Linked DNA regions of Phytohabitans houttuyneae. The protein of the gene in region 2 interacts with the protein of the main gene of each other region in a pairwise test. Links are inferred from orthologs where the notes say so. Each region holds a gene or a part of one and is shown on either strand. Other genes may lie near its edges.

What was found.
Region 1: the proteins of Phou_RS13510 (region 2) and Phou_RS49495 interact in binary tests that used the Escherichia coli proteins (3 or more experiments, as listed by UniProt). The link is inferred for Phytohabitans houttuyneae from one-to-one orthologs.

What each region holds. Positions count from the first base shown.
Region 1 is NZ_BLPF01000005.1:166,958-170,093, reverse strand. Bases 238-3,066 are described here. They hold Phou_RS49495 (ABC-F family ATP-binding cassette domain-containing protein), read right to left. Parts: upstream 2,537-3,066; coding sequence 938-2,536; downstream 238-937. Other genes in these bases: ypfJ (KPN_02809 family neutral zinc metallopeptidase), read left to right, coding at 2,718-3,066; Phou_RS49500 (hypothetical protein), read left to right, coding at 238-466. In the rest of the region: more of Phou_RS49500, read left to right, coding at 1-237; more of ypfJ, read left to right, coding at 3,067-3,136. UniProt on the Escherichia coli protein: Genetic data indicate it may be involved in ribosome assembly or function.
Region 2 is NZ_BLPF01000001.1:3,074,169-3,078,761, reverse strand. Bases 278-4,563 are described here. They hold Phou_RS13510 (multifunctional oxoglutarate decarboxylase/oxoglutarate dehydrogenase thiamine pyrophosphate-binding subunit/dihydrolipoyllysine-residue succinyltransferase subunit), read right to left. Parts: upstream 4,204-4,563; coding sequence 478-4,203; downstream 278-477. Other genes in these bases: Phou_RS13505 (ABC transporter permease), read right to left, coding at 4,400-4,563; Phou_RS13515 (DUF6104 family protein), read right to left, coding at 318-491; Phou_RS13520 (pirin family protein), read right to left, coding at 278-303. In the rest of the region: more of Phou_RS13520, read right to left, coding at 1-277; more of Phou_RS13505, read right to left, coding at 4,564-4,593. UniProt on the Escherichia coli protein: E1 component of the 2-oxoglutarate dehydrogenase (OGDH) complex which catalyzes the decarboxylation of 2-oxoglutarate, the first step in the conversion of 2-oxoglutarate to succinyl-CoA and CO(2).

The DNA.
Region 1 (3,136 bases), on a different replicon or contig from region 2:
GGGCTTTTCTCTGGTTTGTCTTTATTTTGCGAGACGGCGGGCAGCGCTCAACTTCGTCACCGGCCTCGGCGCACTCGTCCCCGTGGCAATCGCGCAACTGCTCGGCTTCCGCTGGGTCGACGGCCTGCTGGCCGCCCAGCACGAGCGGCCGGTCATCTGGTGGGGCGTGCTCAGCCTGGCGGTGCTGGTGCTGGCCGCCGGCCCGGCGCTCGTGGCCAGCCTGCGCAAGATGCGCAACACCCCCGGCTGGCCTTTCCTGGTCGGCGCCGGCGCGGCCGTACTGTCCACTGTGCTCGCCGGGCTCGCCCGCGGTGGCGTCGAGCACGCGTGGCTGACGTTCTTTCCGTGGCTGACGGTCGCCGCCACGGCCCCGGAACGCCAGGCCGGACCCCCGGTGCCGAGCCCACTGCTGCTGGTCGCTGTGGGAGCCGGGGCGGCTGTTGTGCTTCGGGCGGTGCTTCAGTGAGGCGGGCTTTATCTTTGATACTCGCGTCCGGCCTGCTTGGCTGATCCCGGCCTCCACGATCACCCGGTGGGGCGGCGCCCGCCGGGGTTCCCGCTGGTGGACTGGCGTCGGGTGGGCGCGGTTGGCGCCCGCTCCGGTGGCACTCCTTGGGCCGTTGCGCGCCCGGGGATGACACGCGGTGGGGTGGCTACTCGCAGGGCAAACGCGCGCTGGGGGCACCCGCGGGGGCCGATGTGCGCCGGGGTGGCGTGCACTCGGCCGACGCGCTGGGGTGGCATCCGCAGGGTCGCGCCGCCGGGTGCCCACCGGAGGCCCGCTGGACCACGGGCGTGATCATGGCGTTCACAGCGGTGATCATGCCCTAAACGGCACAAGATGGGTGATTTGTCGCCGGAAAGCCGCGATCACCACGCGAAGCCGGGCGCGATCAGTGCCGGGGCCAGCCGGCGCGGATCGACAAGGGCGACCCGGTCAGGCCAACTCGACCAGCTCGAGCAGGTCGTCGCTCCACGCGTCTTCGTCGCCGTCCGGGAGCAGGATCGCGCGGTCGGGCTTGAGCGCCTGCACCGCGCCCGGGTCGTGGGTGACCAGCACGATCGCGCCGGGGTACCGGGCTATCGCGTCGAGGACCTGCTCGCGGCTGACCGGGTCGAGGTTGTTGGTCGGCTCGTCGAGCAGCAGCACGTTGGCGCCGGAGCAGACCAGCGTGGCCAGCGCCAGCCGGGTCTTTTCGCCGCCGGAAAGCACACCGGCCGGCTTGTCGACGTCGTCGCCGGAGAAGAGGAACGCGCCGAGGATCTTGCGGAGGTCGGTGTCCGACTGCTCGAACGCCGCGCTGCGCATGTGGTCCAGGACAGTGCGCTCCACGTCGAGCGTCTCGTGCTCCTGCGCGTAGTACCCGATCCGCAGCCCGTGCCCCGCGACCACCTCGCCGGTGTCCGGCGGCAGCAAGCCGCCGAGGATGCGCAGCAGCGTGGTCTTGCCCGCGCCGTTGAGGCCGAGGATCGCGACCCGGGAGCCGCGGTCGACGGCCACGTCGACGTCCGTGAAGATCTCCAGCGAACCGTACGACTTGGACAGACCGGTGGCGGTCAGCGGTGTGCGCCCGCAGGAGGCCGGCGTGGGGAAGCGCACCTTGGCGACCTTGTCCGAGACCCGCTCCTCCTCCAGGCCGGACAGCAGCTTTTCGGCGCGGCGTGCCATGTTTTGCGCGGCGACCGTCTTCGTGGCCTTGGCCCGCATCTTGTCGGCCTGGGCCATGAGCGCGCCGGCCTTCTTCTCCGCGTTGGCCCGCTCCCGCTTGCGCCGCCGCTCGTCGGTCTCGCGCTGCTCCAGGTACTTCTTCCAGCCCACGTTGTAGATGTCGACGACCGCGCGGTTGGCGTCCAGGTACCAAACCTTGTTGACCACGGTGTCGAGCAGCGCCACGTCGTGGCTGATCACGACGAGGCCGCCCTTGTGGGCCGCCATGTACCCGCGCAGCCACGTGATCGAGTCGGCGTCGAGGTGGTTGGTCGGCTCGTCGAGCAGCAGGATGCCGGCACCGTCCTCGCCCGCGTCGCGGAAGAGGATGCGGGCGAGCTCGATGCGCCGCCGCTGGCCGCCGGAGAGGGTGCCGATCGTCTGGGCCAGCACCCGGTCAGGCAGCCCGAGGTTGGCGCAGATGCGCGCGGCTTCGGCCTCCGCCGCGTACCCACCGAGGGAGGCGAACTGGTCCTCAAGCGCGCCGTACCGGCGGAGGGCGCGCTCGTCGTCGGCCAGTCTGCCCTCCATGGCCTTCATCTCGGCCAGGAGCGTGTCGAGGCCGCGTGCGGACAGCACGCGGTCCCGCGCGGTGACGTCGAGGTCGCCGGTGCGCGGGTCCTGCGGCAGGTAGCCGACGGCGCTGCGCCGGTCGACGGCGCCCGTGTAGGGCGTGCCCTCGCCGGCCAGCACCTTGAGGGTGGTCGTCTTGCCGGCGCCGTTGCGGCCGACCAGGCCGATCCGGTCGCCGGGCTGCACGCGGAGCGTGGCGTCGGACAGCAGGATCCGCGAGCCCGCGCGAAGCTCCAGGCCGGTGGCGGTGATCATGGTGGCAACTCGCTCTCGTGATCGAAGGCTGACTCAGGGCGCGCTAATGAGCCGGCCGGTCGTCGACCCGGTCGGCTCAGAGAGGCTCAGCCTTCGCAGAGCAGCACGGGAGCGATTCTACCCGGCCCGCAAGAGTGCCCCAACCGAGTAAGAATCAAGATCACTGGGTACCGGGTTCGGCGTGGAACTCAACGAAGATGCCCGTATCGATACCAGCCAGGTCGAGGACCGGCGCGGATCGGGCGGCGGAGGCGGACTCGGCGGCATCCCGCTGCCGAGCGGTAAGGGTGGGTGGATCGGCCTCGTCGTGGCACTTCTGGTGGCTGTCGCCGGCGGCGGCGCCGGCCTGACCCAGATCGGCGGCGGGGGCGAGGGGCAGGGCGACAACACCGCCCTGGAGCAGAAATGCACGACGGAGAACGCGCTGGACCAGCTCGACTGCCGCAACACGCTCTACGTGAACGCGGTGCAGGCGTACTGGCAGAAGGCCCTGCCGGAAAACTTCGGCAAGCCGTACCAGCAGGCCGACACCGTGCTCTTCAGCCAGGCCGTGAACACCGGCTGCGGCTCGGCTGACTCGGGCGTGGGGCCGTTCTACTG
Region 2 (4,593 bases):
GCCGAGGCTGTCGCGGTGCAGCACCTCGCCTTCGAGCAGCCAGGTCACGGTCTGCAGACCGGTGTGCGGGTGCGGCGGCACCTGCATGCCCGGCCCGCTGCCGATGTCTTCCGGGCCGAAGTGGTCGGCGAAGCACCAGGCACCGACCATGCGGCGCTCGCGGTGAGGGAGCAGGCGGCGGACCACCGTGTACTTGCCGATGGGCACGTCGTGACCGGGCAGCATCACGCTGGTCGGTGCGGCGGTCACGGTCGTGATGCCGCCGCACAACGTCTCCTGCGGGTCCGCCTCCAGGTTGCTCACGAGCGTGCCCCTCGCTACTCGTCGTCGTCCAGCCGGGCCAGCCACGTGGCGAAACGCTCGATGGGCGTCTCGAACTCCGGGTTGAGGTCGATGAAATCGCGCAGCCGCTCGGCCATCCACTCCATCGTCACGGACTCGTCGCCGCGTCGCTCGGCCAGCTCCTCGATGCCGCGGTCAGTGAAGTACATGTAGTGCGGCCTCCATCAGCGCGGCCTGCTCGCCTTCGTGCAGCTTGGCCGAGCCCACCGCGGGAGCGGCCGCCGCCGGGCGGGAGATCCGCCGCAGCCGCACGCCTTCGAGGTGCTCCAGCAGGTTGAGCGCGATGAACGACCACGCGCCCTGGTTGGCCGGCTCCTCCTGCACCCAGGCGAAGTCCTCCGCGTTCGGGTACGCCGCGAGCGCCACACGAAGCTCCTCGATCGGCAGCGGGTAGAGCTGCTCCAGCCGCAGGATCACGGTGTCGGTCACCTTGCGGTCGGCGCGCGCCTGGAACAGGTCGTAGTACACCTTGCCGCTGCACAGCAGCACCCGCTTGACCTGGTCGGCCGGGGGCGCGCCCGGGTCGGCGAGCACCGGCTGGAACGTGCCGGAGGTGAAGTCTTCGACCGACGAGACCGCCAGGCGGTGGCGCAGCAGCGACTTCGGCGTGAAGACCACGAGCGGCTTGCGCTTGGGCGACAGACCTTGGCGGCGAAGCAGGTGGAAGTAGTTGGCCGGGGTGGTCGGTATGGACACCCGCATGTTGTCTTCCGCGCAGAGCTGCAGGTAGCGCTCGGGACGGCCGGACGTGTGGTCGGGGCCCTGGCCCTCGTGGCCGTGCGGGAGCAGCAGCGTCAGCGACGACTGCTGGCCCCACTTGACCTCGCCGGAGGAGACGAACTCGTCGACGACGGACTGGGCGCCGTTGGCGAAGTCGCCGAACTGGGCCTCCCACAGCACCAGCGCCTCGGTGTTTTCCACCGAGTAGCCGTACTCGAAGCCCATCGCGGCAAACTCGGACAGCAGCGAGTCGTGCACGAAGAACCGGGCCCGGTCTTCGGCCAGTGCGGACAGCGGCAGGTAGTCGTTGCCGGTGCGTGCGTCCACAATGGACGCGTGCCGCTGCACGAACGTGCCGCGGCGGGAGTCCTGGCCGGCGAGCCGGACGGTCACGCCGTCGTGCAGCAGCGCGCCGAACGCGATGATCTCGCCGAAGCCCCAGTCGATCGTGCCCTCGACGGCCATCTTGGCCCGCCGGTCGAGCAACTGCTGGATGCGCTTGTGCGGGGTAAAGCCGTCGGGCAGGTTGATGTGCGCGTCGCCGACCGCCTTGACGACCGAGGCGTCGACGGCCGTCTCCACCGCGGGCTCGGGCTCCGGCTGGCGGCTGCGGCTCGGCCGCGTCTCGGTCATGGCCGCGTCGCGGGTCGCCTTGAACACCTGCTCGAGCTGCGCCTGGTAGTCGCGGAGCAGCTCCTCGGCGTCGCCGACGGTGATGTCGCCGCGCCCGATCAGCTCCTCGGTGTAGAGCTTGCGCACCGAGCGCTTCTTGTCGATGATCGCGTACATCAGCGGGTTGGTCATCGACGGGTCGTCGCCCTCGTTGTGACCGCGCCGGCGGTAGCAGACAAGGTCGATCACGACGTCCTTGTTGAACGCCTGCCGGTACTCGAACGCCAGCCGCGCCACCCGCACGACGGCCTCGGGGTCGTCGCCGTTGACGTGGAAGATCGGCGCCTGGATCATCCGGGCCACGTCGGTGGAGTAGAGCGACGAGCGGCTGTACTCCGGGGCGGTGGTGAAGCCGACCTGGTTGTTGACCACGACGTGCACCGAGCCACCCGTGCGGTACCCGCGCAGCTGGGAGAGGTTGAGCGTCTCGGCGACCACGCCCTGGCCGGCGAACGCGGCGTCGCCGTGCACCGCGAGCGGCAGCACGGTGTAGCCCTCCAGCTTGAGGTCGATCCGGTCCTGCTTGGCCCGGACGATGCCCTCCATGACGGGGTCGACTGCCTCGAGGTGCGACGGGTTGGCGGTCACCGAAACGGTGATCGCGTGCTCGCCGTCGGGCGTCGTGAACTTGCCGACCTGGCCCAGGTGGTACTTCACGTCGCCGGAGCCGTGCGCGGTCTTGGGGTCGATGTGCCCCTCGAACTCCGAGAAGATCTTCTCGTACGGCTTGCCGACGATGTTGGCCAGCACGTTGAGCCGGCCGCGGTGCGCCATGCCGATGACGACCTCGTCGAGCTCCGCCTCGGCGGACGCCTGCAGCACCTCGTCGAGCAGCGGAATCAGCGACTCGGCGCCCTCCAGCGAGAAGCGCTTCTGCCCCACGTACTTGGTCTGCAGGAACGTCTCGAACGCCTCGGCCGCGTTCAGCCGGTTGAGGACGTGCTTCTGCTGGCTCGCGTCGGGCTTGGAGTACTTGCGCTCGATCCGCTCCTGGATCCAGCGCCGCTCTTCCGGGTCCTGGATGTGCATGTACTCGACGCCGACGCGGCGGCAGTACGAGTCGCGCAGCACGCCGAGGATCTCGCGCAGCTTCATCCGCTGCTTGCTGGCGAATCCACCGACCGGGAAGTACCGGTCGAGGTCCCAGAGCGTGAGGCCGTGCTCCAGGACGTCGAGATCCGGGTGCTTGCGGATCTGGAACTCCAGCGGGTCGGTGTCGGCCATGAGGTGGCCGCGCACCCGGTACGCGTGGATCAGCTCGTGCACCCGGGCGGTCTTGTTGATCTGGCCCTCGGAGCTGGCCACCACGTCGCGCACCCAGCGGACCGGCTCGTACGGCAGGCGGAGCGAGGTGAAGACCTCGTCGTAGAAGCCGTGCTCGCCGAGCAGCAGCTCGTGCACGTTCTTGAGGAACTCGCCGGACTGCGCGCCCTGGATGATCCGGTGGTCGTACGTGCTGGTCAGCGTGATGATCTTGCTGACCGCGAGGTCGGCGAGGGTCTCCTCGGACATGCCCGCGTAGGGCGCCGGGTACTCCATCGCGCCGACACCGATGATCGCGCCCTGTCCGGTCATCAGCCGTGGCATCGAGTGCACTGTGCCGATGCCGCCCGGGTTGGTCAGCGAGATGGTGGTGCCGGAGTAGTCCTCCATGGTCAGCTCGTTGCGGCGGGCGCGCCGGACCACGTCCTCGTACGCCTGCCAGAACTGCCGGAAGTCCATCTGCTCGGTGCCCTTGATGCTGGGCACGACGAGCGTGCGCGAGCCGTCCGGCTTGGCCAGGTCGATCGCGATGCCGAGGTTGACGTGGGCGGGCTCGACGATCGCCGGCTTGCCGTCGACCTCCGCGTACGAGTTGTTCAGCTCCGGATGCGTGTGCAGGGCCTTGATCAGCGCGTACCCGATCAGGTGGGTGAAGCTGACCTTGCCGCCACGGCCGCGCGCGAGGTGGTTGTTGATCACGATGCGGTTGTCGACGAGGAGCTTGGCCGGCACCGCCCGCACGCTCGTCGCCGTGGGGACGGCGAGGGACGCGTCCATGTTTTGCACGATGCGGGCGGCGACGCCGCGCAGCGTGGTGGTCTTCGCGTCGCTGGGTGCGGCGGCGGCCTGCTTCGCCGGCTGCTTCGCGGCCTCCTTGGGGGCGGCCTTCGGGCTCGCCTTCGCCGCGGTGCCGACAGCGGCCTTCGCGTCCGCACCCGGCTTCGCGCCGTCGGCGGCGGGCTTGGCGCCGTCACTGGGGGACTTGGCGGCCGCACTCGTCGCGGCGGCGGGCTCGGCGGCGGCGGTGGGCTCGGTGGCAGCCGGCTGGGCCGGGGTCTCCGGCTTGTAGTCGGCGAAGAAGTCGTGCCAGGCAGGGTCTACGCTGGCCGGATCGGCGAGGTAGCGCTGGTACATCTCCTCGACGATCCACTCGTTCGGGCCGAAGCCCGCCAGCGGGTTGTCCTGTGATGCCTGTTGGGTCGACACGGCCGGTAATCGCCTCTTTCACGCGGTGGACGGCTCGGGGGCGGAAGTCAGAAGTCGGCATCAAGGCTACGCCTCGCGCATAACAGGTGCGTGGTCGCGGTCTTGCCGTGTCCTGATTCACAAATGTCACAACACGGTCGGGGCGCCCCATGAGTAACGGAGCGCCCCGACTGCAACTACGAGTGGTCGCGAAGAGCTACGAGATGTCCCGCGTACGGGTGATCATCGTGCCGATCACGCCGGTGGCCACGACCCAGGCCACGAGCACCACCGCGCCGACCCAGTACTGCGGCTGGCCCGGAATGTTGGTACCGCTGACCATCAGGCCGGACGCGATCGACGGGAGGCCGAACTGCAGGTCCTCGAACCATTCCCAGTCGAGCCAGTTGG